DNA from 3 places in the Leminorella richardii genome. Region 1 is predicted to be linked to each of the others. Evidence: predicted binding sites of a transcription regulator. Region 1 holds the regulator's gene; each other region holds the start of a gene.

Region 1 (2,271 bases):
AGAACTTTATCTGCAGGCTTACCGTAAAGAGGGATATTTTTATGTGTAACAGCTGTTCCTGGGCGTACGGTAAGAGGCCAGACGGTAAGCTCCTTGGGATTTTTAGCCAGCAGGCGATCTTTTTCTGTAAACCATTTTTCAGAAGAATAGCCTTCTAGTCGTGCAACCAGCGCATCCCCCTTAACGGCAACAATGTCGACAGATACAGGATGTCCGCCGTTGGCTTTATCGGTCACGCTGTATTCTATATGGCTGATTTGTACACCGGGCATTAGCGCGCAGCTAACCATAAGACAGAGGGGAAACATCAAAACAGCAAAGTATTTTATTCGTTTCATAGGGCGCTTACCTTGTTAGCATTCGACGGTGGGTGAGATGCAGTAAAGGGTCGTCCTGAACCTGAGCGCTTTTCTACTTTAGGTAGTTTTTCTGATTTAACTATAGGAAGAGAGTAGCCGTAGGGCAAACAAAAGACCCGCTGAAGCAGCGGGCCGGAGTGAAACGCTATTTTTTAAGGTGTGGGCCGTCGGCGACAGAGTTCCGCTCTACCAGCTCAGGATGCAGCTCAATAGAGTGGTAAGTTTCTCGCTTATTGATTACGCGATCTAACAGCATGTCGAGCGCCATTTCGGCTAGGTTCTCTTTGGGCTGCTGAATAGTTGTCAAAGGTGGATTATAAAAACGGGTGTTTCGGATATTGTCATAACCGATCACCGAAATATCCTGAGGGATTCTTAACCCCATTTCTCCCGCCGCGCACAGGGCTCCCATTGCGATAACGTCGCCGCCGCAGAACAGCGCCGTTGGGCGCTTTTTCAGTTTTAGCAGTTGCATCATGCCTTCATGACCTTCCTGAGGCTGAAAGTCCGCTTCGATAATCCACTCTGCTGGAATATGGATGCCTGCTTCTTCCAGTGCATGGAGAAAACCGCGATGGCGCTCGCGGCCGGTAAACTCATTAAGCTGACCGGTAATAGTCGCGATGTCTCGGTGCCCTCTGTCTATCAGATAGCGAGCCGCCAGATAGCCGCCGTGGAAACCGTTATCTTCAATGTTGTCGGTAAAATCGCTGTGTTTGCCCCAGTCCATGACCATCATGGGAATATTTTGATAGTCATTTAACAGCTCAAGCAGAGGGGGATGATATTCCGAACACATCACCAGCAGGCCATCCACACGTTTTTGCGCCAGCATTGCCAGATAGGCCTGCTGCTTTTCCAGGTCGTTTTGTGTATTGCACAGGATGAGCGTGTAGCCTTTTTTATAACAGGCGGACTCTACGGCCTGAATCACCTCAGCAAAGTAGGGGGATCCACTGCTGGTTGCCAGTAGTCCCAGCGTTTTGGTGCTGTTCACCTTAAGGCTGCGGGCAACGGCGCTGGGGGAGTAGCTGAGTTCTTTTATGGCTGCCCAAACGGCGGTTTTTGTATCTTCCGCTACAAAACGGGTTTTATTAATGACGTGAGATACTGTTGTTGTTGAAACGCCCGCGCGTTTTGCTACGTCTTTGATCGTTGCCATAAAAGTGAATTCTCCTGTGTCCACACCATCGTGCGTTGCTCTCCTGACAGTGTAAACGGATAAGTAACCGTTTGCCTTCTCTTTATTCGTTCGATTACACATTAAAGGCAAAAAGGTGTAGAATTTATTACGTATACACTGGCTTTAGCTTACATTGCCGCTGTCAGTGCAGTTTGGCGATGGATTTTGGCGTATTTAATTAAAAAGTCAAAGAACTATAGTTAAAGGCTGCGACGTTTTTGTTGTTTTATACGGCTTCGTTGAAATGAAGTTCGTAAGTTTGCGTTAACAGCACTTATGTTGATGACACTTAAGTTGATAATAAAAGGAATCCAAGATGTCTGCTGAGTTAAAATGGTCTTTAAGTACAGTCGTTCTGGCGTTGGCGGTGATTGTTACCTATAGTCTGATTGCCGTTACGCACTGATTGATAGTACATACCCGGCGCGGTTAAAGCCGGGTATTGTTTTTGATAGCGCCAAAGAGCAACGATGGAGCGATACGCTTTCATTTTGGCGATTTGTCGGTAAGTGAAAAATGCTCCCTTTGTGGAGCCTATTTTTTGAGTAAAGTAAGTAAGATTCGGTGTTTCAACATGGAGGCAGAATGACTCACCACACGGCTAGCGCGCTGGCTTTAATCAAGCGGATCGCGGGTATTGTTATTTTTATCCCCTCGCTTATATCGACCGCGATATCTATGCTTAAGTATCTGGTTGCGCCTAAAAGCCAAATGCAGGAGATGACGGCG
Region 2 (2,271 bases), 690 kb from region 1:
CCCCGAAGACACTATTGTGGTTTGCGGCTCGTTTCATACCGTTGCTCACGTGATGGAAGCACAGTCAGAGGGAGAACAGCATGGCTAGTCAGTTTCAAAACAGGCTGGTTGGTGCAGTTATTATTGTCGCCATTGGCGTGATCGTACTGCCCAACCTGTTTGATGGTAAAAAGAAGCACTATGAAGACACGTTTGCTTCTATTCCGCTGGTGCCCAAAGAGGGTGACGATCAGAATACCGAAATTTTACCGTCGGTGAACCATAACCTGCCGCAGACACCGCCAGCGGCCAGCGGTAGTTCCGATGACAAACAGGGACAGGGCGCTTCTGCTCAAACAGCGGGAACGACCCCGCCAGATACCGCACCGCCAACGTCTCCGCCAAAAGAAACATCAACAGCAGGCACCGCAGGCGCGACCGCAACAGGTACCACAGCGTCAACAAAGCCGGAAAGTAAACCTGCCGAGGCGAAGCCGGTGACTAAGCCGGAAGCTGAGAAGCCTAAGGACAAGCCCAAAGATAAGCCAGTAGACAAGCCTCAGGAAAAGGCGCCTGTCGGGCAGGCCTATATTGTTCAGCTCGGTGCGTTAAAGAATGCAGACAGGGTTAATGAGCTGGTGGCAACGCTGCGCCTGTCGGGATATCGGGTCTACACTATTCCTGCCACGCCGGTTCAGGGTAAAGTGACGCGCCTTATCGTTGGGCCTGACCCGTCAAAACAGAAGCTGGAGTCTGCTTTGCCGGAGCTTAATCGCCTGACGGGCCTCAGCGGGCAGGTTAAAGCATATACAACTGCACGGTAACGTTTGCTTACCGATAAAATCGATACGCAAACGTTTTCTTTTTCTGGTAAAATGCGCCGCAACGCGACGGCGTAGTATTTTGTATAGGTAAATTGTATGAAGTTTTACGTCACTGCATGGATGTGGGTATGCTGAACTGGGTTGACTATGTCATTATCGGCGTTATTGCCTTTTCTCTTCTGGTCAGCCTGATTCGTGGGTTCGTTCGTGAAGCGCTGTCGTTGGTGACCTGGGTTGCGGCGTTTTTTGTCGCCAGTCGTTTTTATCCCTACCTGACGGTCTACTTTACGCAGTTTCAGGACGAGCTGATACGTAATGCCATTGCCATTGCCGCGTTGTTTGTTGCGACGCTAATTGTGGGTGCTATCGTTAACTATGTGATTGGGTCTTTGGTTAAACATACGGGGCTTTCCGGTACAGATCGCGTACTGGGTATCTGCTTCGGTGCGCTGCGCGGTGTGCTGATTGTTGCTGCTCTGCTGTTTTTCCTCGATTCCTTTACGGCGTTTTCTCAAAGCGAAGCCTGGGTTCAGTCTCAGCTGATCCCGCAATTTAGCCCACTAATCAAATGGTTCTTTGACCATTTACAGAGTTCGTCGAGTTTTCTGCCGAACGCAATACCCTAGCGAGTTAACGGGGGTTGCGGTCGGCGATACTGATGAGGAAGAGACAGCATGTGCGGTATTGTCGGCATTGTCGGGTTCACCCCCGTAAACCAGTCTATTTATGATGCACTAACGGTGCTTCAGCACCGCGGGCAGGACGCCGCGGGCATAGTCACTATTGATGAAAACAATAACTTTCGCCTGAGAAAGGCCAACGGACTGGTTAAAGACGTGTTTGAAATGCGGCACATGCAGCGCCTGCAGGGCACGCTCGGCATCGGCCACGTTCGCTATCCGACTGCCGGCAGCTCTAGCGCTTCAGAGGCGCAGCCGTTTTATGTGAACTCCCCCTACGGTATTTCTTTAGCCCACAACGGCAATTTAACCAACGCCCACGAGCTGCGAGACAAGCTGTTTGAAGTTGCCCGTCGCCACGTCAATACTTCGTCTGACTCTGAAGTGCTCCTTAATATTCTAGCCAGCGAATTGGATAACTTTCGTCACTATCCGCTGACGCCAGAGGATATCTTTACCTCGGTGCGCAATACTCACCGCCTGATCCGCGGTGCCTATGCCTGCGTTGCTTTGATTATCGGCCACGGCATGCTGGCATTTCGCGATCCTAACGGCATTCGTCCCTTAGTCATCGGTAAGCGCAAGCTGGATGACGGCAGGCAGGAATATATGGTGGCCTCAGAGAGCGTGGCGCTGGATACGCTTGGTTTTGAATTTATGCGTGACGTTGAACCGGGAGAGGCCGTTTACGTGACGCTGGAAGGGCAGCTGTTTACCGAACCGTGTGCCGATAATCCGCAGAATCACCCGTGCCTGTTTGAATACGTCTATTTTTCCCGCCCGGATTC
Region 3 (2,271 bases), 1.3 Mb from region 1:
GTACGCCCACCCGCTGCAGTGCCGGCCGCAGATTCAATATACACCGCCGCAGGAGAAGCCCCCACAACGCCGGACAGAATGCTGCTCACGGAGTCTGTGGTCAACGCCTTACCGCCGTTGATAATCTGACCGTCTTTATCCAGCAGGTTTGCCTGACCGGCCACCGCGCGAATCGTCCCGGTAGCGTCAAAAACCGCCGTCATCACCAGTGCCAAAATGCTTGGCAGAACCGTGAGCTTAAGCGCGCCGGGGATATCCAGACTGAACATCAGCGAAGTGCCGTCCTGCGCCACTAGCGAAGGCATTGAGCTTACCCCCTGAAACTTCACGTTCGGGTCAAACGCTAACCCTAGCCCGGAAATCGCCACGATAACCAGCAGGATACCGCCGGGTACGCGCAGGCGCTCAAGGCCAATAATCACAGCCAGACCGATAAAGGCCATCATGACAGGGAACGACGTAAAGTCACCGAACTGCACCGGTAGCCCCGCATTAGGGTTCTTCACCACTGCGCCAATACCGCTGGTAGCGATCATCAGTAGAAACAGGCCGATACCGATGCCGGTACCGTGGGCGATACCCATTGGAATATTGCGCAGGATCCAGGCTCGAATTCCGGTTGCCGAAATCAGCGTAAACAGAACGCCCATAATAAAGACGGCGCCCAGCACAACTGGGATAGAAAGCCCCTGCCCTAAAACAAGACTAAAGGCGGTAAAGGCCGTCAGGGAAATGGCACAGCCGATAGCCATCGGCAAATTTGCCCACAGGCCCATCACGATAGATCCCAAGCCGGCTACCAGACAGGTTGCGACGAAGACCGTCTCAACCGGGAAACCCGCCTGTCCCAGCAGGCTAGGAACCACGACGATAGAGTAAACCATCGCCAGAAAAGTGGTAAGCCCGGCCAGCACTTCCTGACGTACGCTGCTTTTGCGTTCAGAAAGAGTAAAGAGGCGCTCTAACGCGCCAGGCCGAGATTGCCCGCTTGGATTTGACATGAAGAATGCCCTCAAAAAAGGAGTAAATTCAGTTTAACGTCGTAAGGCAAACGATTATCTGAGCTTACCGACCTCTATTTCAACCGTTATTGTTCGATTTTGAGAGATTTTTTCTTTCAGATGGTGATTGAGGGAAAAACCGCACGAGCTTTTCTCCCTACGGCGACTAGCCGTGAGTCATGACCGCACCGAAAAAGAACAGACTAATTAACAGGGGAAGCGCCAAAAGCCCCATCTCAAGCATTCTAGGCAACGGTCGAAACGAACCGTCGTTTGGCACACGAGAGAGCGACAGCGCGTTAAACACCACCGCCAGAAAGGCAATAAACCCCGCCAGAGATAAATCGACAATCAGCACGCCGAACGTCCAGCTCATGGAGCTCTCCGTTACCCCTGCGGCAAGCCGCTCCTGACGCACAAACCATTGCCAGGCAAAAAAGGCCAAAGGCATCAGTACAGACAGCGCTCCCAGCCCCCAGGAAATTCGTCTTAACATGGTTTCGTTACTCCTTCGTTCTGGTTTGTTCTGGCTTTACTACGGCGCTAATTGCCTTATCGTGGCGTGAGTATAATGCTGTCGTTCGCAACAATGAATAGCGTGGAATAGGTAGCCGCGCCGTGATCATCAGCGGCGTCGGTATCGTTCAGGAGTGGTACCGGCAATCTGCTGAAACATAGTAATAAACGCCGATGCCGAGCTGTACCCCACCTCCAGTGCGACCTGCTGTACGGTCTTGCCCCGTTCTAAAAGCGACACGCCGCAAAGAAAGCGCAGCCGCTGTCGCCACTCGCTAAACGGCATACCCAGCTCCTGTGTGCACCTCCGAGCCAGCGTTCTTTCGGTGGTGTAAACCATTTCAGCCCACTGTGCCAAAGAACGGCTGTCTCCCGGAGACGCTTCCAGCGCCCGTAACACGGGTGACAGATACTTATCGTCGCTGTCAGGAAGGTAGGTCAACTCCGCGGGCGCTGCGGCAAGCTCGTCAATCAGCACGCGACACAGCCGCCATTCTGCCAGCGTGCTTACCGTCTCAATGCCTCGTTCAAAGCAGGTGTCGATGATTTCATTGCACAGCGCGCTCAGGTTGAGAACCCGCGCCTCCTGCGGCAGCCTAGAGCAGAATCGAGGATGAATATTGATCGAACGAAAGCGAATGTGCTGATGGTTATAGCTAGAGTGCTCCATACCTGTCGGGATCCACACGGCAAACCCTGCCGGAGCAAGAATACGCTGCCCCGCCGTGTTAAGAGCAATAATTCCCGACTTCAC

What was found. Region 1 encodes PurR, which represses purine synthesis genes. Its sites were predicted from a motif close to CANGCAAACGTTTGCNTG; they were not measured.
Region 2: the regulator PurR is predicted to act here: its motif matches at 827-844, upstream of cvpA (colicin V production protein).
Region 3: the regulator PurR is predicted to act here: its motif matches at 1,045-1,062, upstream of DQM29_RS02280 (NCS2 family permease).

The regions. Positions count from the first base shown of each region.
Region 1 covers NZ_LS483470.1:1,754,511-1,756,781, forward strand. The annotation lists gene DQM29_RS08170 (hypothetical protein) at 1-338, opposite strand, end outside; gene purR (HTH-type transcriptional repressor PurR) at 505-1,521, opposite strand; gene cydH (cytochrome bd-I oxidase subunit CydH) at 1,859-1,948, shown strand; gene DQM29_RS08185 (YniB family protein) at 2,128-2,271, shown strand, end outside.
Region 2 covers NZ_LS483470.1:2,445,563-2,447,833, reverse strand. The annotation lists gene folC (bifunctional tetrahydrofolate synthase/dihydrofolate synthase) at 1-88, shown strand, start outside; gene dedD (cell division protein DedD) at 81-803, shown strand; gene cvpA (colicin V production protein) at 935-1,429, shown strand; gene purF (amidophosphoribosyltransferase) at 1,478-2,271, shown strand, end outside.
Region 3 covers NZ_LS483470.1:467,390-469,660, reverse strand. The annotation lists gene DQM29_RS02280 (NCS2 family permease) at 1-1,001, opposite strand, end outside; gene DQM29_RS02275 (hypothetical protein) at 1,168-1,497, opposite strand; gene DQM29_RS02270 (AraC family transcriptional regulator) at 1,627-2,271, opposite strand, start outside.